DNA from 4 places in the Shinella sp. HY16 genome. Region 1 is predicted to be linked to each of the others. Evidence: predicted binding sites of a transcription regulator. Region 1 holds the regulator's gene; each other region holds the start of a gene.
The links. Region 1 encodes PhoB, which activates phosphate uptake and scavenging genes when phosphate is short. Its sites were predicted from a motif close to TGTCATNNANCTGTCAT; they were not measured.

Region 1 (5,236 bases):
ACATCGACGTCGTGGAGCTGCGTGCCCGCGTCGGCATGGTCTTCCAGAAGCCGAACCCGTTCCCGAAGTCGATCTACGAGAACGTCGCTTATGGCCCGCGTATCCACGGTCTCGCCAAGGGGAAGGCCGACATGGACGCCATCGTCGAGCAGAGCCTTCAGAAGGCCGGCCTGTGGAACGAGGTGAAGGATCGCCTGCATGAAGGCGGCACGGGCCTTTCCGGCGGCCAGCAGCAGCGCCTCTGCATCGCCCGCGCCGTCGCCGTCAGCCCGGAAGTCATCCTCATGGACGAGCCCTGCTCGGCGCTCGACCCGATCGCGACCGCCAAGGTCGAGGAACTGATCCATGAACTGCGCGCGAACTTCACCATCGTCATCGTGACGCACTCGATGCAGCAGGCGGCCCGCGTCTCGCAGCGCACCGCCATGTTCCACCTCGGCAACCTCGTCGAGGAGAACGACACCGACAAGATGTTCACCAACCCGGATGACCAGCGCACGCAGGACTACATCATGGGCCGCTTCGGCTGACGCCTTCGTCGCCGAGCATCCCTGGAACCCGAGCGCATTAAGGACTGAGCCATGTCATCGAGCCACATCGTCTCCATCTACGACGAAGAACTGAAATACCTCTCCCGCCGCATCTCCGAAATGGGCGGCACCGCCGAGCAGATGGTCGCCGATTCCGTCCGCGCTCTCGTCACGACCGACGCGGCGCTGGCCCAGAAGGTGATCTCCGAGGACGTCATCCTTGATACGGCAGAGCGCCAGATCAACGACAAGGCGATCGTCACCATCGCCAAGCGCCAGCCGATGGCGGCGGACCTGCGCGAAATCATGGGCGCGATCCGTATCGCGGCCGAACTGGAGCGCGTCGGCGATCTCGGAAAGAACACCGCCAAGCGCGTCATCGCCGTCCAGAGCTCGGGCATGCCCCGCAAGCTGGCCCGCGGCTTGGAGCATCTCGCCGAGCTCGCGCTGATGCAGCTCAAGGAAGTGCTCGACGTCTATGCCACCCGCTCGATCGAGAAGGCCAAGGCGATCCGCGAGCGCGACGACGAGATCGATGCGATCTATACCTCGCTGTTCCGCGAACTCCTGACCTACATGATGGAAGACCCGCGCAACATCACGCCCTGCACGCATCTCCTGTTCTGCGCCAAGAACATCGAGCGCATCGGCGACCACGCGACCAACATCGCCGAAACCATCTACTACATGGCAACAGGCTCGCAGCCGGAAGGTGAGCGTCCGAAGGACGATACCTCGACCTCCGTCGTCGCGGCCGATGTCGCCGACGCGTCCGAGTAAAGAGCAAGGTTCAACTCCATGGTGCCCAGAATTGCCGTCGTGGAAGACGAGGAGGCCCTGAGCGTTCTCCTCCGTTACAATCTGGAAGCGGAAGGTTTCGAGGTCGATACGATCCTGAACGGTGACGAGGCCGAGATGCGCTTGCAGGAGCGCATGCCGGATCTCCTCATCCTCGACTGGATGCTTCCGGGCGTTTCCGGCATCGAGCTGTGCCGACGCCTGCGCCAGCGCCCGGAAACCGAACGTCTGCCGATCATCATGCTGACGGCGCGCGGCGAGGAGAGCGAGCGCGTGCGCGGGCTTGCCACCGGTGCGGACGACTATGTCGTCAAGCCCTTCTCGACGCCGGAACTGGTTGCCCGCGTGCGGGCGATGCTGCGCCGTGCCAAGCCCGAGGTTGTCTCGACGGTGCTGCGCTGCGGCGACATCGAGCTCGACCGCGAGACGCACCGCGTCCATCGTCGCACCCGCGAGGTCCGCCTTGGCCCGACGGAGTTCCGCCTTCTGGAGTTCCTGATGACCTCGCCCGGCCGCGTCTTCTCGCGCTCGCAACTTCTCGACGGGGTCTGGGGCCATGACATTTATGTCGACGAGCGCACCGTCGACGTGCATGTCGGGCGTCTGCGGAAGGCGCTCAACTTCGCCAACATGCAGGACGTCATCCGCACGGTCCGCGGCGCCGGCTATTCGCTGGAAACCTGAGCGAACGGAATTCCTCCCAAGGACGGAAATGGGCCCTCAGGGGCCTGTTTGCGTTTTGGGGGAATAGTAGAGGCACCACCATCTCAAACGAAAACGGACCCTTTCGGGTCCGCATCGCATTTTCTGCCGTGGTAGATGTTATCGCATCCGGCGGCGCTCGGCCGAGGGCTGGTAGGCGAGGCGCTGGTGGTAGGTGCAGTAGGGCGAATTGTCGGGGGACTCGTTGCCGCAGAAGTGGAAGTCGTCGTTGAGCGGGTCTCCGATCGGCCACTTGCAGGTGCGCTCGGTGAGCTGGGTCAGCTCGAGACGACGCGACATCGGTACGACCACGTTGTTGCGGTTGGCCGGAACCGGAAGGGTCTCGGCCTGCATTTCGAAATCGGCGTCGATCTCTTCCTTGACAATGGCGTTGCCGGCCGGACGGGCGACCGGGCGGGCGGCGACGGGACGGGCAGCGAAGTTCGACGGACGCGGCGTCGCCGGAGCCGGACGCTTGGCGCGTGTCGCGGTCTGGGTGCCGCCGGCCTTGGCGCGACCGGGCAGATTCAGCCGGTGCACCTTGCCGATGACGGCATTGCGGCTGACGCCGCCGAGCTGCGCCGCGATCTGGCTCGCGCTCAGGCCCTCGCTCCAGAGCTTCTTGAGTTTCTCGACGCGCTCGTCTGTCCAGTTCATGTTTTTGTCTCCGCTCGGCGTTCAGGATGCGGGAATCCCTCGTCGTGCTCCGGACGGGTCCGGAACCTGAACGCCCTAACTCTCTTGCTGACTAGTTCCGCCGCATGCAGTCTAGTAATTGGTCTTTAACCTAGAGACCGGTGGACTCTGTGACAAGAGTCGCCGGAATCCGGGCGAATCGATTTCGGAGTTTTCCCCAACTTGCTGGTCGGGTGTGACTCGATAGAGACACCTTCCATGCGCGTCGCGAATCCTCACCTTGCGGGATGTTCAGCGCCATTTCGGGTGCGATTTTGTTGACATCCCAACATGAAATGCTGATAGTGCGGCATGCCGCCGAAAGGCGGCTTTTGGTTTTTCTGAGGCTTGGAAAAGTCAAGTTGCATTTCTGTTTTTCCGCATCTCTTTTCGGAGGATCCACGCATGGCCGATGTCGCGCCGCTCTATGAAACCTACATGCGTGCGCCGCTCCGGTTCACGCGCGGGGAGGGCGTGTGGCTGACCACCGAAGATGGCGAGCGATATCTCGATTTTGCCGCCGGTGTTGCCGTCAACTCGCTCGGCCATGCGCATCCTCATCTCGTCGCCGCGCTGAAGGAGCAGGCCGACAAGGTCTGGCACCTGTCGAACCTCTATGAGGTTCCGGGCCAGGAAAGCCTCGGCAGCCGGCTGACGCAGGCCACGTTCGCCGACAAGGTGTTCTTCACCAATTCAGGTGCAGAGGCGCTGGAATGTGCGATCAAGACCGCCCGGCGCTACCATTTTGCCAAGGGCCATCCCGGCAAGTACCACATCATCACCTTCGAGGGTGCCTTCCACGGGCGCACGATCGCGACGATCGCCGCCGGCGGTCAGGAAAAATACATCGAGGGCTTCGGCCCCAAGGCGCCGGGCTTTCTCAAGGTCCCCTTCGGCGACATCACGGCCGTCAAGGACGCGATCACCGAGGAAACGGCCGGTATCCTGATCGAGCCGGTGCAGGGCGAGGGCGGGCTGCGCCCGGTGTCGAAGGAGTTCATGCAGGAGCTGCGCCAGCTCTGTGACGAATACGGCCTGCTGCTCATCCTCGATGAGGTGCAGACCGGCGTCGGTCGCACGGGGCGGCTCTTCGCTCACGAATGGGCAGGGGTCGCGCCTGACATCATGGCGATTGCCAAGGGTATCGGCGGCGGTTTCCCGCTCGGTGCCTGCCTTGCCACGAACGAGGCGGCGGCCGGCATGGTTGCCGGTACGCACGGCTCTACCTATGGCGGCAACCCGCTTGCCATGGCCGTCGGCAACGCCGTGTTGGACGTGGTGCTGGAAGACGGCTTTCTCGAGCATGTGCGTGATGTCGCGCTCGTCTTCCGCCAGGGGCTGGCCGCGCTGAAGGATCGCTTCCCCGATGTCATCGAGGATGTCCGCGGCGAGGGCCTGATGCTCGGCATCAAGGCAAAAATCCCGGTCGCCGATCTCCTGAAGGGCGTGCGGGCGGAAAACCTGCTTGCCGTGCCGGCCGGCGACAATGTGCTGCGACTGCTGCCGCCGTTGACCGTGACCGCGGAGGAAGCGCGCGAGGGGCTTGCCCGCATCGAGCGCGCTGCGGAAAAACTCACGGCTGCCAAGGCCGCATAGGCCTGCAGCGCCGTGCGTCGTGATGGCGCGCCAGGGGCGCTGCAGCCACAAAAGGATCCCGGGACAGACAGGACATATCATGGCCAAGCATTTTCTCGATCTTTCCGCCGTTTCGGAAAGCGATCTTCGCGTCATCATGGACGATGCGCACACGCGCAAGGCTGCCAGCAAGGCTGGCACGGAAGCCAAGCCGCTTGCCGGCAAGATGCTTGCGATGATCTTCGAGAAGCCCTCCACGCGAACCCGCGTCTCCTTTGACGTCGGCATGCGTCAGCTCGGCGGCGAGACGCTGTTCCTGTCGGGTACGGAAATGCAGCTTGGCCGCGCCGAGACGATCGGCGACACGGCGAAGGTCCTGTCGCGCTATGTCGATGCCATCATGATCCGCACGACGGACCATGCACGCATGCTGGAGCTTGCCGAACACGCCACCGTGCCCGTCATCAACGCGCTGACGGACATGACGCATCCCTGCCAGATCATGGCCGACATCATGACCTTCGAGGAGCATCGCGGCTCCACCAAGGGCAAGACCTTCGCCTGGACGGGGGACGGCAACAATGTACTGCATTCCTTTGTCGAGGGTTCCGCCCGCTTCGGCTACAAGATGAAGATGGCCGTGCCGATGGGCTCCGAGCCGGACGACAAGATCCTGAACTGGGCGCGCGACAATGGCGGCGACATCCTGCTCGGCCATGATCCCGAGGCGATCGTCGACGGCGTCGACCTCGTCGTCACCGACTGCTGGGTGTCGATGAACCAGGAGCATCGCGCCCGTGGCCACAACATCTTCCAGCCCTACCAGGTCAACAAGCAGCTGATGGAGCGCGCCGGCAAGGATGCGCTCTTCATGCACTGCCTGCCCGCCCACCGCGGCGAAGAGGTGACCGACGAGGTGATCGACGGCCCGCAGTCCGTGGTCTTCGACGAGGCGG
Region 2 (5,236 bases), on a different contig from region 1:
TCCCCGGCGATCACTCTCTGGGGGAGACGGCCGTTCTTGTCGAAGACTTCAACGCCATGGCCCAGCGTCTGCAGGACATGGCCTCGGATATGACACTCTGGAATGCCACGATCGCCCATGAACTGCGTACACCTTTGACCATTCTCAAGGGGCGACTCCAAGGCATGATTGATGGGGTCTTCGAGCCCGATGAAAAGTCGCTTAGTGCCCTCGTGCTGCAGGTCGATTCATTGGCAAGGCTGGTGGAGGACCTGCGAACGGTGACGCTCGCTGACAGTGGTCACCTTGATCTTCGCCTTCAGCCTGTTCGTCTCAAGGACGAAATCTTGCGGCTTGCTGCGGTGTTGGATCGGGAACTGCAACAGGACGGCTTCGAGCTTAGCCTAGACCTTTGCGATGTCACGGTCCGGGTCGATGCGATGCGGATCCGGCAGGCGCTTCTTGCCCTGGTCACAAATGCGCGTCGATACGCGCAACGCGGCCTCATCGAAATCAGCCTTTGCGTGGAGAGGAACGAAGTGATCCTGCGTGTCGCCGACGAAGGTCCGGGCCTTGCACCGGACATCGCCGCTTCCGCGTTCGAACCTTTCCGAAGAGGCGGAGAGTCCGGCTCGTTGGAAAAGGGCGGCAATGGTCTGGGTCTATCCGTCGTCCGTGCGATCGTTGAGGCTCATGGCGGCAAAGTCCAATACGCAAAATCTGACACAGGCGGCGCCATGTTCGAGATGGTTCTTGGCGAGGCAGTCTCGTGACGTTTTGTTCGTCGCCGCTTCCTTACGGATTCTACGGCTCGTTCAACTCCACCGGTCGTCTCCACGTCGTCTCCACACGCCCTCCACGAACCCTCAAACTTGGCTTGCTAACGCAGTCATCCCAGGCCCAACCAAGATGCTGTGCTCGGGATTATGGAAAGCGCACTTATGGGCACCGAATCCGGCCCCGCGTTCGATAAGCCGTTGGAGAAACGTTTTGACCATACAAACTGTCAGTCTGGCCGTTGCAGATCAGAATGATCTCCCGACTTCAAGAAAGAGCTCCAGGAGGCATTTTCTCTTGCTGTTATCGATGAATACGGAGCGCTGCCCGATGGCCCCATACCTTCCGACGAGGACCTAGACAGCTCTATCGCCGCCCCCGGAGCTGTCGCACTGCGTATTCTCTCAGACGGCGAGAAGATCGGTGGCGCAGTTGTGACCATCGATGAGAACACGCATCACAACACGCTGGATCTATTTTTCCTGAAGGTTGGCGAGCATGGGCAGGGTCTGGGTCACAAAGCCTGGCTTGCGATCGAAGCCCGTTATCCGAAGACGATCACGTGGCGAACCCATACGCCCTATTTCGAGAAGAGGAACATCCACTTCTACGTCAACAAATGTGGCTTCAAGATCATCGCGTTTCATCACGCCAAGTATCCGGACCCACATCATCCCGCGTCGAATGATCTTCCGGATGACGAAGGGTTTCTATTCGAGAAGGTGATTAAGTAAGCCGCAATCGATCTGACCCATTTCAGCAGACCGGCTGCATACGGGAAGTCCCGATGGCCAGCTCAATGGCAGGTATGAAGGCGCGTAGCGGTCATTCGATCTACCGGTGGAGCCGCTTGGGCTTCATCGGTCGAAAGACCGAACTCGACGCGGCTCGTTTCAACGGTGTCATTGAAAGCTGCACAGGATTAGCCGAGCGGCTGACAAACGGCTGACGCGATGTCAGACGGCTGCATTCGGCCCCGGGGCTCACGGATAATAAGGTGTCTTCGGCGCGACCGTCATGCTAGGTGTAGCGGCTTGCCAACATAAGCGCCTCTGCTCGCAAACATCGGCATTTTCTGCTCGAATTATCTGACAATGGAGCGGGCGTCGTGCTCACGCTCTTTGCCAATGTGCTCGCAAACATCCGGGTCTGCTTGCAAACATCCGCCACGTGCTCAGATTAATTGCCAGCGACGGCATGGTCAAACCGGGACGCCTGCCTGTCGTAGTTGCTCGGTCAGCTGACGGGAATATTCGGGATCAAGGGTGCCCGCCAGGAAGGCGCGGATATACGGACATGCGCTGTGGCTTTCCCTCCTTGGCGCTTCGGGTGCAGGAGGTTCTGCAGCATGATCCGTTGTCAGGGCATCTCTTCGTCTTCAGGGGCCGCAGATCGGATATTTTGAAGATCATCTGGCATGATGGTCTGGGCGCCTGCCTTTTTACCCGGCGGCTGGAGAAGGGCCGGTTTATCTGGCCGAATATGGGATAGCATCCGTCAAGGTGGTGTAGAATTGGGACCGGGCCGTCATGATCAGGCGGCTCTGGGTGAAATTTCTCCATCGCAGCTACGCGAGGAGGTAGAGCTGAGTTTAAGTGCTGTCATTGAAGTTTCACGAGCCTGATAAACGGACGTCATATGTCGCCCATAGTGATGCAAATATTCAATCGATGCACCACTAACGATCAGGATTATTGTGATGCTGGCTCTGAACGGAGTTGCCGTGACCTATGCCAACGGCACCCAAGCTTTGAAGACAACGACATTGACGTTCAACCAGGGTCAGTTCGTCGTGCTCCTCGGTAGATCCGGCGCAGGCAAATCTACCCTCATCCGGACACTCAACGGCTTGGTTGCGCCGACGTCTGGTTCGATCACTTCTAACGATATTGGTGCTCTGGATGCGGAAACTAAGCTTCGCATTCACCGAAGGCGAACTGGGATGATATTCCAGCAGCACCAACTCATAGGGCGCTTGAGCGCGCTCGACAACGTCATGACGGGCCGCCTGGGCTACCACTCTGGCTGGCGTACGTTGTTCCCTATGCCGCGTTCGGATCGAAGGCTGGGGTTGGAATGCCTTGAACGCGTAGGCCTTCTTGATAAGGCTCTCGTCAGGGCGGATCAACTATCCGGCGGTCAGCAGCAACGGGTGGGCATTGCGCGCGCGCTGGTCCAGAAGCCCCAACTGGTCCTTGCAGATGAGCCCGTTGCAAGTCTGGACCCTGAAACGGCTGTCGAGGTCCTGTCGCAGCTTCGCGAAATATGCACAGCCGACGGCATCACTGCTGTGATCAGCCTTCATCAGATCGATCTAGCTCGCCGGTTCGGCGACCGGGTCATTGCTATGCGCGACGGGGAAGTGGTTGCGGACGCCGCTGTCGACGAACTGACCGATCAAATGTGTGCGTCGATCTACCGCAGCGCCCCAAGAAATCCGACCACAACACAAGATTTGTCCAACTACGAGTATGATCAACCTTTAGCTGCCATGGAGGCCGCATTATGAAGAAGCTTCTGTCCCTCGCATTCCTCGCCGTTCTTGGCTGGAGTTCGTTGGCGCATGCTGGCTCAAATCCAGAGACATTGCGCGTCGCGTTGCTACCGGACGAGAACGCCGCCACTGTCATCAAAAACAATCGTCCTCTCGAGGAGTATCTTGAGAAGACACTCGGTCGGGAGATTGAACTGATCGTAACGACCGACTACTCGTCAATGATCGAAGCGATGCGTTTCGGCCGGCTTGAGTTGGCTTATTTCGGGCCGCTCTCTTACACGCTCGCGAAAACCAAGGCTGATATCGAGCCTTTCGCAGCAGTTATGAAGGATGGCGAAACTACCTATCGCGCTGTAGTTGTCGCCAATGCAGAGGCTGGCATCGAAAGCCTTGAAGATGCAAAAGGGAAAAAGGTCGCGTTTGGGGACGTGGCTTCCACCTCAAGCCACCTTATCCCGAAATCTATGCTGCTTAAGGCCGGAGTTGAGGCTGGAAAAGACTATAGCGAGAACTTCGTAGGGTCGCATGATGCCGTGGCTATTGCAGTGCAGAATGGCAATGCTCAGATTGGCGGACTTTCGTTGCCCATCTACAATTCAATGGTCGCTCGTGGCACCATTGATCCTAAGAAAGTTATCGCCCTCGCCGAGTCCGATCCGTTCCCGCAGTACCCCTGGACCATGCGGTCGGATCTTGACACTTCGTTGAAAGAGGCGATCACCAAAGCCTTCATCGACCTTAAAGACGAAAAGGTATTGGCATCCTTCAAAGCCGATGGGTTCGCTCCGATCGATGACAAAGCCTACGACGTCGTCCGTGAGCTCGGTAAAGTGCTGAACTTGGACCTGAGTCAGTAAGGCGCGTTCGAGACAGTTTCTCACCTTTCGACGCAGGCGCTGGCCTGCGTCCTTTCTTCCAGGATATGTGATGACACAGCCGTCGGCCGACTACGACTCTATCCTTCAACATCAAAACAAAGCTTGGACCAGAGCTGGCGTGATCGCGTTGGCAATTGCGTGTGTGATCATTGTTAGCAGTTATCACTCCGGTCTTCTTGATCTGGAGCGTCTGGGATCTGGGTTTCCTGCGCTCTGGCAGCTCGGTACGGAAATGTTTCCCCCGGATTTCAACCGAGGCTTGGAGTGGATCAGCCCTCTCATCGACACTCTGGCGATGAGTATAGCTGGGACTGCGATCGCGGTACTGATATCACTTCCAGTTGGCTTTTTCGCCTCAGGGAAAACAGCACCCAACGCTGTCATCTATATGATCTCGCGTGGATTGTTGAATGGTCTACGGTCGATCCCGGAGCTGATTATGGGCATCGTCTTCGTGGCGGCAGTGGGATTTGGAGCGCTCCCAGGCGTGCTGGCTCTTGGTCTTCACTCGGTTGGCATGGTGGGCAAGTTCTTTGCGGAGGCGATCGAGCATTGCGATAATGCGCCTATAGAAGCCGCACGCGCAGCTGGTGCGTCGCCGTTCCAGATCGTGACGCGGGCGATCTTGCCACAAGTTCTACCGCAATTGGCCGATGTGACCATCTATCGGTGGGAGTACAACTTCCGCGCCTCGACAATCCTGGGCACTGTGGGAGCTGGTGGTATCGGTTTCGAGTTGATGACATCCCTCCGGATCATGAATTATCAGGAGGTTCTTGCGATCATGCTCGTTGTCCTTCTGATGGTCACCATCGTTGACCAGGTCGGCGCTCTCCTCCGCCGCCAGCTGCAATAGAAGGATAAATTAAATGCTCCCAAAGGTAGTAATCACCCATCGCGTCCACGAGGAGATTATCTCAAAGCTATCTCCCCACGCTCGTTTAGTTTGCAACGATACTGATGATACATGGCCCCGCGAGAAACTGCTCGCAGAATTGAGCGACGCCAAGGCGATGATGGCGTTCATGCCGGACATGATCGACGCGTCTGTACTCGCGCACGCTCCCGATCTTCAACTTGTGGCATGTGCGCTGAAAGGCTTCGA
Region 3 (5,236 bases), on a different contig from region 1:
GTGCCGCCCAAGAGCAATCATCAGACCGATTGTAAGTTCGGCTGTCGGGTCAGTGAGAAGATCGGACACTATCGTGACGTGGACTCCACGCTGCGTGCAGGCTTCGATGTCGAAGTTATCGAAGCCTTTCAGCGCACATGCCACAAGTTGAAGATCGGGAGCGTGCGCGAGTACAGACGCGTCGATCATGTCCGGCATGAACGCCATCATCGCCTTGGCGTCGCTCAATTCTGCGAGCAGTTTCTCGCGGGGCCATGTATCATCAGTATCGTTGCAAACTAAACGAGCGTGGGGAGATAGCTTTGAGATAATCTCCTCGTGGACGCGATGGGTGATTACTACCTTTGGGAGCATTTAATTTATCCTTCTATTGCAGCTGGCGGCGGAGGAGAGCGCCGACCTGGTCAACGATGGTGACCATCAGAAGGACAACGAGCATGATCGCAAGAACCTCCTGATAATTCATGATCCGGAGGGATGTCATCAACTCGAAACCGATACCACCAGCTCCCACAGTGCCCAGGATTGTCGAGGCGCGGAAGTTGTACTCCCACCGATAGATGGTCACATCGGCCAATTGCGGTAGAACTTGTGGCAAGATCGCCCGCGTCACGATCTGGAACGGCGACGCACCAGCTGCGCGTGCGGCTTCTATAGGCGCATTATCGCAATGCTCGATCGCCTCCGCAAAGAACTTGCCCACCATGCCAACCGAGTGAAGACCAAGAGCCAGCACGCCTGGGAGCGCTCCAAATCCCACTGCCGCCACGAAGACGATGCCCATAATCAGCTCCGGGATCGACCGTAGACCATTCAACAATCCACGCGAGATCATATAGATGACAGCGTTGGGTGCTGTTTTCCCTGAGGCGAAAAAGCCAACTGGAAGTGATATCAGTACCGCGATCGCAGTCCCAGCTATACTCATCGCCAGAGTGTCGATGAGAGGGCTGATCCACTCCAAGCCTCGGTTGAAATCCGGGGGAAACATTTCCGTACCGAGCTGCCAGAGCGCAGGAAACCCAGATCCCAGACGCTCCAGATCAAGAAGACCGGAGTGATAACTGCTAACAATGATCACACACGCAATTGCCAACGCGATCACGCCAGCTCTGGTCCAAGCTTTGTTTTGATGTTGAAGGATAGAGTCGTAGTCGGCCGACGGCTGTGTCATCACATATCCTGGAAGAAAGGACGCAGGCCAGCGCCTGCGTCGAAAGGTGAGAAACTGTCTCGAACGCGCCTTACTGACTCAGGTCCAAGTTCAGCACTTTACCGAGCTCACGGACGACGTCGTAGGCTTTGTCATCGATCGGAGCGAACCCATCGGCTTTGAAGGATGCCAATACCTTTTCGTCTTTAAGGTCGATGAAGGCTTTGGTGATCGCCTCTTTCAACGAAGTGTCAAGATCCGACCGCATGGTCCAGGGGTACTGCGGGAACGGATCGGACTCGGCGAGGGCGATAACTTTCTTAGGATCAATGGTGCCACGAGCGACCATTGAATTGTAGATGGGCAACGAAAGTCCGCCAATCTGAGCATTGCCATTCTGCACTGCAATAGCCACGGCATCATGCGACCCTACGAAGTTCTCGCTATAGTCTTTTCCAGCCTCAACTCCGGCCTTAAGCAGCATAGATTTCGGGATAAGGTGGCTTGAGGTGGAAGCCACGTCCCCAAACGCGACCTTTTTCCCTTTTGCATCTTCAAGGCTTTCGATGCCAGCCTCTGCATTGGCGACAACTACAGCGCGATAGGTAGTTTCGCCATCCTTCATAACTGCTGCGAAAGGCTCGATATCAGCCTTGGTTTTCGCGAGCGTGTAAGAGAGCGGCCCGAAATAAGCCAACTCAAGCCGGCCGAAACGCATCGCTTCGATCATTGACGAGTAGTCGGTCGTTACGATCAGTTCAATCTCCCGACCGAGTGTCTTCTCAAGATACTCCTCGAGAGGACGATTGTTTTTGATGACAGTGGCGGCGTTCTCGTCCGGTAGCAACGCGACGCGCAATGTCTCTGGATTTGAGCCAGCATGCGCCAACGAACTCCAGCCAAGAACGGCGAGGAATGCGAGGGACAGAAGCTTCTTCATAATGCGGCCTCCATGGCAGCTAAAGGTTGATCATACTCGTAGTTGGACAAATCTTGTGTTGTGGTCGGATTTCTTGGGGCGCTGCGGTAGATCGACGCACACATTTGATCGGTCAGTTCGTCGACAGCGGCGTCCGCAACCACTTCCCCGTCGCGCATAGCAATGACCCGGTCGCCGAACCGGCGAGCTAGATCGATCTGATGAAGGCTGATCACAGCAGTGATGCCGTCGGCTGTGCATATTTCGCGAAGCTGCGACAGGACCTCGACAGCCGTTTCAGGGTCCAGACTTGCAACGGGCTCATCTGCAAGGACCAGTTGGGGCTTCTGGACCAGCGCGCGCGCAATGCCCACCCGTTGCTGCTGACCGCCGGATAGTTGATCCGCCCTGACGAGAGCCTTATCAAGAAGGCCTACGCGTTCAAGGCATTCCAACCCCAGCCTTCGATCCGAACGCGGCATAGGGAACAACGTACGCCAGCCAGAGTGGTAGCCCAGGCGGCCCGTCATGACGTTGTCGAGCGCGCTCAAGCGCCCTATGAGTTGGTGCTGCTGGAATATCATCCCAGTTCGCCTTCGGTGAATGCGAAGCTTAGTTTCCGCATCCAGAGCACCAATATCGTTAGAAGTGATCGAACCAGACGTCGGCGCAACCAAGCCGTTGAGTGTCCGGATGAGGGTAGATTTGCCTGCGCCGGATCTACCGAGGAGCACGACGAACTGACCCTGGTTGAACGTCAATGTCGTTGTCTTCAAAGCTTGGGTGCCGTTGGCATAGGTCACGGCAACTCCGTTCAGAGCCAGCATCACAATAATCCTGATCGTTAGTGGTGCATCGATTGAATATTTGCATCACTATGGGCGACATATGACGTCCGTTTATCAGGCTCGTGAAACTTCAATGACAGCACTTAAACTCAGCTCTACCTCCTCGCGTAGCTGCGATGGAGAAATTTCACCCAGAGCCGCCTGATCATGACGGCCCGGTCCCAATTCTACACCACCTTGACGGATGCTATCCCATATTCGGCCAGATAAACCGGCCCTTCTCCAGCCGCCGGGTAAAAAGGCAGGCGCCCAGACCATCATGCCAGATGATCTTCAAAATATCCGATCTGCGGCCCCTGAAGACGAAGAGATGCCCTGACAACGGATCATGCTGCAGAACCTCCTGCACCCGAAGCGCCAAGGAGGGAAAGCCACAGCGCATGTCCGTATATCCGCGCCTTCCTGGCGGGCACCCTTGATCCCGAATATTCCCGTCAGCTGACCGAGCAACTACGACAGGCAGGCGTCCCGGTTTGACCATGCCGTCGCTGGCAATTAATCTGAGCACGTGGCGGATGTTTGCAAGCAGACCCGGATGTTTGCGAGCACATTGGCAAAGAGCGTGAGCACGACGCCCGCTCCATTGTCAGATAATTCGAGCAGAAAATGCCGATGTTTGCGAGCAGAGGCGCTTATGTTGGCAAGCCGCTACACCTAGTAATTTGCGCGCGGCGCTGACCAGCGAGCATGTCCGCAGCAATGACCGTCTGGCCCGCTTTGTCGGCGTGGACGCCTATGAGGCCGCAGGCGGCAACGTGCTGCGCGATCTGTTCGCGGAGGACGACGCGACATTCTTCACCGATCGGCCATTGTTGTTGAGGCTGGTGGGCGAAAAACTGGAAACGGTCGCGGAAGAATTTTCGCCGCAGGGCTGGAAATGGGCGGAGATCAGCATCGACGGCGGCAGCATCCACAGCGCCGGATATGGCCGGATTTACCCGGAGCGCCGCGACCATACCGACGAGGAGCAGGCCGAATCGTCCGCTCTTGCCGAGGCTTTTGACGAGCTGGCCGCTCGGATCGAGGCCTATGCCGAGGGCGATCCTGAAATCGCGGCCGACGAGGCGCGGCTTGCCGAAATCGAACAGCGCATCGAGGCGATCAGGGACGCGACGGAAAGTTTTCGGCCGGAAGAACAGGCCCTTGCCGGTTGCCTTGTCGCAGTCGCCTATGACGGTTCCCTTCAGGTGACGCGCGGGCTTGTGAAGCCGGAGGACCGCAAGGCGCTGGACCGGCTGCGTGATGGTGCTCGGAATGGGGACGATGCTGGCGAGGCCCCTGCCCTGCCCGATGCGGCCGAGCCCGCCGAGCCGTCCGGATACTCCGCCACGCTCATCGAGGAACTGACGGCAGTCCGCACGGCAGCACTTCGCGTCGAACTGGCGAACCGTCCGGAGATCGCGCTTGCCGCCATGCTGCATCCGCTGGTGCTGCGCTGTTTCCATGACGGCTACCAGTATCTGCGCATGGATTCGGCCGTCGAGATCAGGGGCGAGCGCAAGGCGCTGGACCCCTGCATCAAGGAGCCGGAAGCCTGCCGAGCGCTTGCCGGCTGGAAAGAGATCGTGGGCGGATGGGGCCATCGTCTTCCCGGCGACCCAGCCGACCTTTGGGAATGGCTCATCGAACAGCCGACCGATGTCTTGACCGAGCTTCTGGCGGTGGTCACGGCGGCGAACCTCAATGCGGTGTCCGCCCGATATGACGCCAGCCGCAGCCGCATCGAACAGGCCGATCAGATCGCAAGAACCGTTGCTCTCGACATGCGCGCGTGGTGGACGCCGGATGCGGAATTCCTCGCCCACCTTTCCAAATCGACGATCGCCAGCATCATGCGCGAGGCCGGTTGCTCCGAGGATGCAGCCAGGGCGATCGAGCGCGCCCCAAAGGCCGAGGCGGTAGCGCAGGCGACAAGGGAACTGGACGGCAAGGGTTGGCTCCCCTCCCCGCTCACGTTGCCCGATGATGATGATGCCGCTCCGGCCGAGGACCGGAATAATGATGCCGATAATGACAGCACGACCGACACCATGCAGATCGCGGCCGAGTAAGCAGCAAGACTTCCTTGCACAACAGAAAACGCCCGGAGCGCACCGCTTCGGGCGTTTTCTATTGGCGCGGGGGCTGACCCGGGCCGGGATCGACCCGACCGGGTCAGACGAGGGGTGCCCCATAGCCCCGCCCCTCGTGCTCCCCTCCCACCCCTGGCCGAGATTGAGTCGGGCGCGATTCGTGCCTGATTTGCACCCGGCCAGTGTCGGCGGCGGAAGCGATACTTCATGTTTTCAACGACTTGAACCAAGGCATTGCAGAATC
Region 4 (5,078 bases), on a different contig from region 1:
AGCCTACCCGACGCGAGCTCATCGAGGACAGTGCTCCTCATCACGATCGAAATGCCGAGACCAGCTCGAACTGCATGCTTCACAGCCTCAGTGCTCCCGACATTGAATGAGATTGGGAATTGCTCTGCCGCTTGGCCGAAGGCCTCGCGGAGCACGGATCCGGTACCGGTTCCACGTTCTCCGCCAATGAGGGACTCTTGAAATAACTCTGCCGCTTCAATTGTTTTTCGCGTCCTCCAATTATGCTGTGGGGATACGATTATTACCAGCTTTTCCTTCCGCCAAAGGCGGGCTTGATATCCTTTTCGATCGTCCCACCATTCGGTAAAGGCTAGATCAATCTCCTTCCTCAAGAGCTTTTCGATGATTTCAGGATTTGAGGCAACGGCCACCTCAGGTGGCCGGCCTTGAGCATCCTGTAAACGCTTCAAGTGGACTGGCAAAATATAGGTACCGATGTTAGTACTGGCACCCAACGTAATCCGGCCGCTGTGCAGGCGGTCCAGAGATCTCTTCGTGACGGTCAAAAGGCTGCGTGCGAATGGCAAGAATACGAGCCCTTGCCGAGTCGGCACACACTTGTCCTTCCTCCTCTCGACCAGCCGCACCCCTAGTATATCCTCCAATCGTTTCACATTATGTGAGACAGTCGGTTGGGATATCTGAAGCCGTCGCGACGCCTCGTGAAAGCTGCCAGTTTCGATTACCTCTATGAATGCTGCGACATGCGAAAGGCTAAACATTACTTTCTCTAATCAAGGAATTAGTTGAACCTCGTTAATTGCCGCACGAGGTCTTCGGCCTTGGACAAAATCTATAATGTTGTCAGCAGCCTCGTGCTCGATAGCCAAACGCGACTTCGCCACTGCTGAGCCTATGTGGGGTGTCAAGATCGAATCATGTTCGCGATTGAGGAGACCCCCGTGGACCTTGTCAGGCCGGTCGGGTCTGGCCCAGTCCTCCATCTCATAAACATCAGCGGCGTAGCCTCCCAAGCGCCCCGCCTGCAATGCAGCGACAACAGCCTCTTCATCAACCACGCTTCCGCGTGCAGGATTAATAAGAAGTGCTCCTTTGGGCATTTTGGCGAGTTGTTCAGCGCCGAGGAGATGCTTCGTTTCGGCCGAAAGCGGGAGTGCACACACAAGAAAGGTAGACGACGAGATCAACTGGTCAAATTCAAGAGGCTTTACGTTCAGTCTGATCTCATCGGCTTTGTCCAGGGATTGACGATCCCAGTACGACACAATGGCGCCGAAGGTACTTAGGCGCTGTGCTATAGCTTTTCCGATCGCTCCCATCCCTAAAATGCCGATTGCTGTGCCCTGCAGCCCAAGGCCGTAAAACCGAGGGCGCCAACCTTTGTAATCCCTCCTGACGCTCTTGTCGCCTGGCAGAATGTGCCGCCCAAGAGCAATCATCAGACCGATTGTAAGTTCGGCTGTCGGGTCAGTGAGAAGATCGGACACTATCGTGACGTGGACTCCACGCTGCGTGCAGGCTTCGATGTCGAAGTTATCGAAGCCTTTCAGCGCACATGCCACAAGTTGAAGATCGGGAGCGTGCGCGAGTACAGACGCGTCGATCATGTCCGGCATGAACGCCATCATCGCCTTGGCGTCGCTCAATTCTGCGAGCAGTTTCTCGCGGGGCCATGTATCATCAGTATCGTTGCAAACTAAACGAGCGTGGGGAGATAGCTTTGAGATAATCTCCTCGTGGACGCGATGGGTGATTACTACCTTTGGGAGCATTTAATTTATCCTTCTATTGCAGCTGGCGGCGGAGGAGAGCGCCGACCTGGTCAACGATGGTGACCATCAGAAGGACAACGAGCATGATCGCAAGAACCTCCTGATAATTCATGATCCGGAGGGATGTCATCAACTCGAAACCGATACCACCAGCTCCCACAGTGCCCAGGATTGTCGAGGCGCGGAAGTTGTACTCCCACCGATAGATGGTCACATCGGCCAATTGCGGTAGAACTTGTGGCAAGATCGCCCGCGTCACGATCTGGAACGGCGACGCACCAGCTGCGCGTGCGGCTTCTATAGGCGCATTATCGCAATGCTCGATCGCCTCCGCAAAGAACTTGCCCACCATGCCAACCGAGTGAAGACCAAGAGCCAGCACGCCTGGGAGCGCTCCAAATCCCACTGCCGCCACGAAGACGATGCCCATAATCAGCTCCGGGATCGACCGTAGACCATTCAACAATCCACGCGAGATCATATAGATGACAGCGTTGGGTGCTGTTTTCCCTGAGGCGAAAAAGCCAACTGGAAGTGATATCAGTACCGCGATCGCAGTCCCAGCTATACTCATCGCCAGAGTGTCGATGAGAGGGCTGATCCACTCCAAGCCTCGGTTGAAATCCGGGGGAAACATTTCCGTACCGAGCTGCCAGAGCGCAGGAAACCCAGATCCCAGACGCTCCAGATCAAGAAGACCGGAGTGATAACTGCTAACAATGATCACACACGCAATTGCCAACGCGATCACGCCAGCTCTGGTCCAAGCTTTGTTTTGATGTTGAAGGATAGAGTCGTAGTCGGCCGACGGCTGTGTCATCACATATCCTGGAAGAAAGGACGCAGGCCAGCGCCTGCGTCGAAAGGTGAGAAACTGTCTCGAACGCGCCTTACTGACTCAGGTCCAAGTTCAGCACTTTACCGAGCTCACGGACGACGTCGTAGGCTTTGTCATCGATCGGAGCGAACCCATCGGCTTTGAAGGATGCCAATACCTTTTCGTCTTTAAGGTCGATGAAGGCTTTGGTGATCGCCTCTTTCAACGAAGTGTCAAGATCCGACCGCATGGTCCAGGGGTACTGCGGGAACGGATCGGACTCGGCGAGGGCGATAACTTTCTTAGGATCAATGGTGCCACGAGCGACCATTGAATTGTAGATGGGCAACGAAAGTCCGCCAATCTGAGCATTGCCATTCTGCACTGCAATAGCCACGGCATCATGCGACCCTACGAAGTTCTCGCTATAGTCTTTTCCAGCCTCAACTCCGGCCTTAAGCAGCATAGATTTCGGGATAAGGTGGCTTGAGGTGGAAGCCACGTCCCCAAACGCGACCTTTTTCCCTTTTGCATCTTCAAGGCTTTCGATGCCAGCCTCTGCATTGGCGACAACTACAGCGCGATAGGTAGTTTCGCCATCCTTCATAACTGCTGCGAAAGGCTCGATATCAGCCTTGGTTTTCGCGAGCGTGTAAGAGAGCGGCCCGAAATAAGCCAACTCAAGCCGGCCGAAACGCATCGCTTCGATCATTGACGAGTAGTCGGTCGTTACGATCAGTTCAATCTCCCGACCGAGTGTCTTCTCAAGATACTCCTCGAGAGGACGATTGTTTTTGATGACAGTGGCGGCGTTCTCGTCCGGTAGCAACGCGACGCGCAATGTCTCTGGATTTGAGCCAGCATGCGCCAACGAACTCCAGCCAAGAACGGCGAGGAATGCGAGGGACAGAAGCTTCTTCATAATGCGGCCTCCATGGCAGCTAAAGGTTGATCATACTCGTAGTTGGACAAATCTTGTGTTGTGGTCGGATTTCTTGGGGCGCTGCGGTAGATCGACGCACACATTTGATCGGTCAGTTCGTCGACAGCGGCGTCCGCAACCACTTCCCCGTCGCGCATAGCAATGACCCGGTCGCCGAACCGGCGAGCTAGATCGATCTGATGAAGGCTGATCACAGCAGTGATGCCGTCGGCTGTGCATATTTCGCGAAGCTGCGACAGGACCTCGACAGCCGTTTCAGGGTCCAGACTTGCAACGGGCTCATCTGCAAGGACCAGTTGGGGCTTCTGGACCAGCGCGCGCGCAATGCCCACCCGTTGCTGCTGACCGCCGGATAGTTGATCCGCCCTGACGAGAGCCTTATCAAGAAGGCCTACGCGTTCAAGGCATTCCAACCCCAGCCTTCGATCCGAACGCGGCATAGGGAACAACGTACGCCAGCCAGAGTGGTAGCCCAGGCGGCCCGTCATGACGTTGTCGAGCGCGCTCAAGCGCCCTATGAGTTGGTGCTGCTGGAATATCATCCCAGTTCGCCTTCGGTGAATGCGAAGCTTAGTTTCCGCATCCAGAGCACCAATATCGTTAGAAGTGATCGAACCAGACGTCGGCGCAACCAAGCCGTTGAGTGTCCGGATGAGGGTAGATTTGCCTGCGCCGGATCTACCGAGGAGCACGACGAACTGACCCTGGTTGAACGTCAATGTCGTTGTCTTCAAAGCTTGGGTGCCGTTGGCATAGGTCACGGCAACTCCGTTCAGAGCCAGCATCACAATAATCCTGATCGTTAGTGGTGCATCGATTGAATATTTGCATCACTATGGGCGACATATGACGTCCGTTTATCAGGCTCGTGAAACTTCAATGACAGCACTTAAACTCAGCTCTACCTCCTCGCGTAGCTGCGATGGAGAAATTTCACCCAGAGCCGCCTGATCATGACGGCCCGGTCCCAATTCTACACCACCTTGACGGATGCTATCCCATATTCGGCCAGATAAACCGGCCCTTCTCCAGCCGCCGGGTAAAAAGGCAGGCGCCCAGACCATCATGCCAGATGATCTTCAAAATATCCGATCTGCGGCCCCTGAAGACGAAGAGATGCCCTGACAACGGATCATGCTGCAGAACCTCCTGCACCCGAAGCGCCAAGGAGGGAAAGCCACAGCGCATGTCCGTATATCCGCGCCTTCCTGGCGGGCACCCTTGATCCCGAATATTCCCGTCAGCTGACCGAGCAACTACGACAGGCAGGCGTCCCGGTTTGACCATGCCGTCGCTGGCAATTAATCTGAGCACGTGGCGGATGTTTGCAAGCAGACCCGGATGTTTGCGAGCACATTGGCAAAGAGCGTGAGCACGACGCCCGCTCCATTGTCAGATAATTCGAGCAGAAAATGCCGATGTTTGCGAGCAGAGGCGCTTATGTTGGCAAGCCGCTACACATAGTCGGAAAGGTAGCCGCTCTTGCGATCTTCGACCCAATCGCCGCGCGCATAGGAGCCGAACAGGATCAGCTTGAGGATACGGCCACGCCTGGCCTTTTCGG

Region 2: a site for PhoB is predicted at 2,356-2,372, ahead of phnC (phosphonate ABC transporter ATP-binding protein). Genes of this name have one in related genera too.
Region 3: a site for PhoB is predicted at 2,983-2,999, ahead of phnC (phosphonate ABC transporter ATP-binding protein). Genes of this name have one in related genera too.
Region 4: a site for PhoB is predicted at 4,383-4,399, ahead of phnC (phosphonate ABC transporter ATP-binding protein). Genes of this name have one in related genera too.

Annotation. Positions count from the first base shown of each region.
Region 1 is NZ_JAHYXL010000001.1:109,686-114,921, forward strand. Features, by position in the region: gene pstB (phosphate ABC transporter ATP-binding protein PstB) at 1-530, shown strand, start outside; gene phoU (phosphate signaling complex protein PhoU) at 582-1,310, shown strand; gene phoB (phosphate regulon transcriptional regulator PhoB) at 1,329-2,012, shown strand; gene K0P03_RS00540 (GcrA family cell cycle regulator) at 2,151-2,687, opposite strand; gene K0P03_RS00545 (aspartate aminotransferase family protein) at 3,111-4,301, shown strand; gene argF (ornithine carbamoyltransferase) at 4,381-5,236, shown strand, end outside.
Region 2 is NZ_JAHYXL010000002.1:578,273-583,508, reverse strand. Features, by position in the region: gene K0P03_RS23175 (ATP-binding protein) at 1-752, shown strand, start outside; gene K0P03_RS23170 (GNAT family N-acetyltransferase) at 1,062-1,490, shown strand; gene K0P03_RS23165 (hypothetical protein) at 1,544-1,705, shown strand; gene tnpB (IS66 family insertion sequence element accessory protein TnpB) at 1,954-2,247, shown strand; gene phnC (phosphonate ABC transporter ATP-binding protein) at 2,456-3,265, shown strand; gene phnD (phosphate/phosphite/phosphonate ABC transporter substrate-binding protein) at 3,262-4,110, shown strand; gene phnE (phosphonate ABC transporter, permease protein PhnE) at 4,181-4,987, shown strand; gene K0P03_RS23140 (phosphonate dehydrogenase) at 5,001-5,236, shown strand, end outside.
Region 3 is NZ_JAHYXL010000011.1:3,569-8,804, forward strand. Features, by position in the region: gene K0P03_RS35245 (phosphonate dehydrogenase) at 1-354, opposite strand, end outside; gene phnE (phosphonate ABC transporter, permease protein PhnE) at 368-1,174, opposite strand; gene phnD (phosphate/phosphite/phosphonate ABC transporter substrate-binding protein) at 1,245-2,093, opposite strand; gene phnC (phosphonate ABC transporter ATP-binding protein) at 2,090-2,899, opposite strand; gene tnpB (IS66 family insertion sequence element accessory protein TnpB) at 3,108-3,401, opposite strand; gene K0P03_RS35270 (hypothetical protein) at 3,583-4,971, shown strand.
Region 4 is NZ_JAHYXL010000010.1:21,320-26,397, forward strand. Features, by position in the region: gene K0P03_RS34940 (LysR family transcriptional regulator) at 1-743, opposite strand, end outside; gene K0P03_RS34945 (phosphonate dehydrogenase) at 756-1,754, opposite strand; gene phnE (phosphonate ABC transporter, permease protein PhnE) at 1,768-2,574, opposite strand; gene phnD (phosphate/phosphite/phosphonate ABC transporter substrate-binding protein) at 2,645-3,493, opposite strand; gene phnC (phosphonate ABC transporter ATP-binding protein) at 3,490-4,299, opposite strand; gene tnpB (IS66 family insertion sequence element accessory protein TnpB) at 4,508-4,801, opposite strand; gene K0P03_RS34970 (hypothetical protein) at 4,969-5,078, opposite strand, start outside.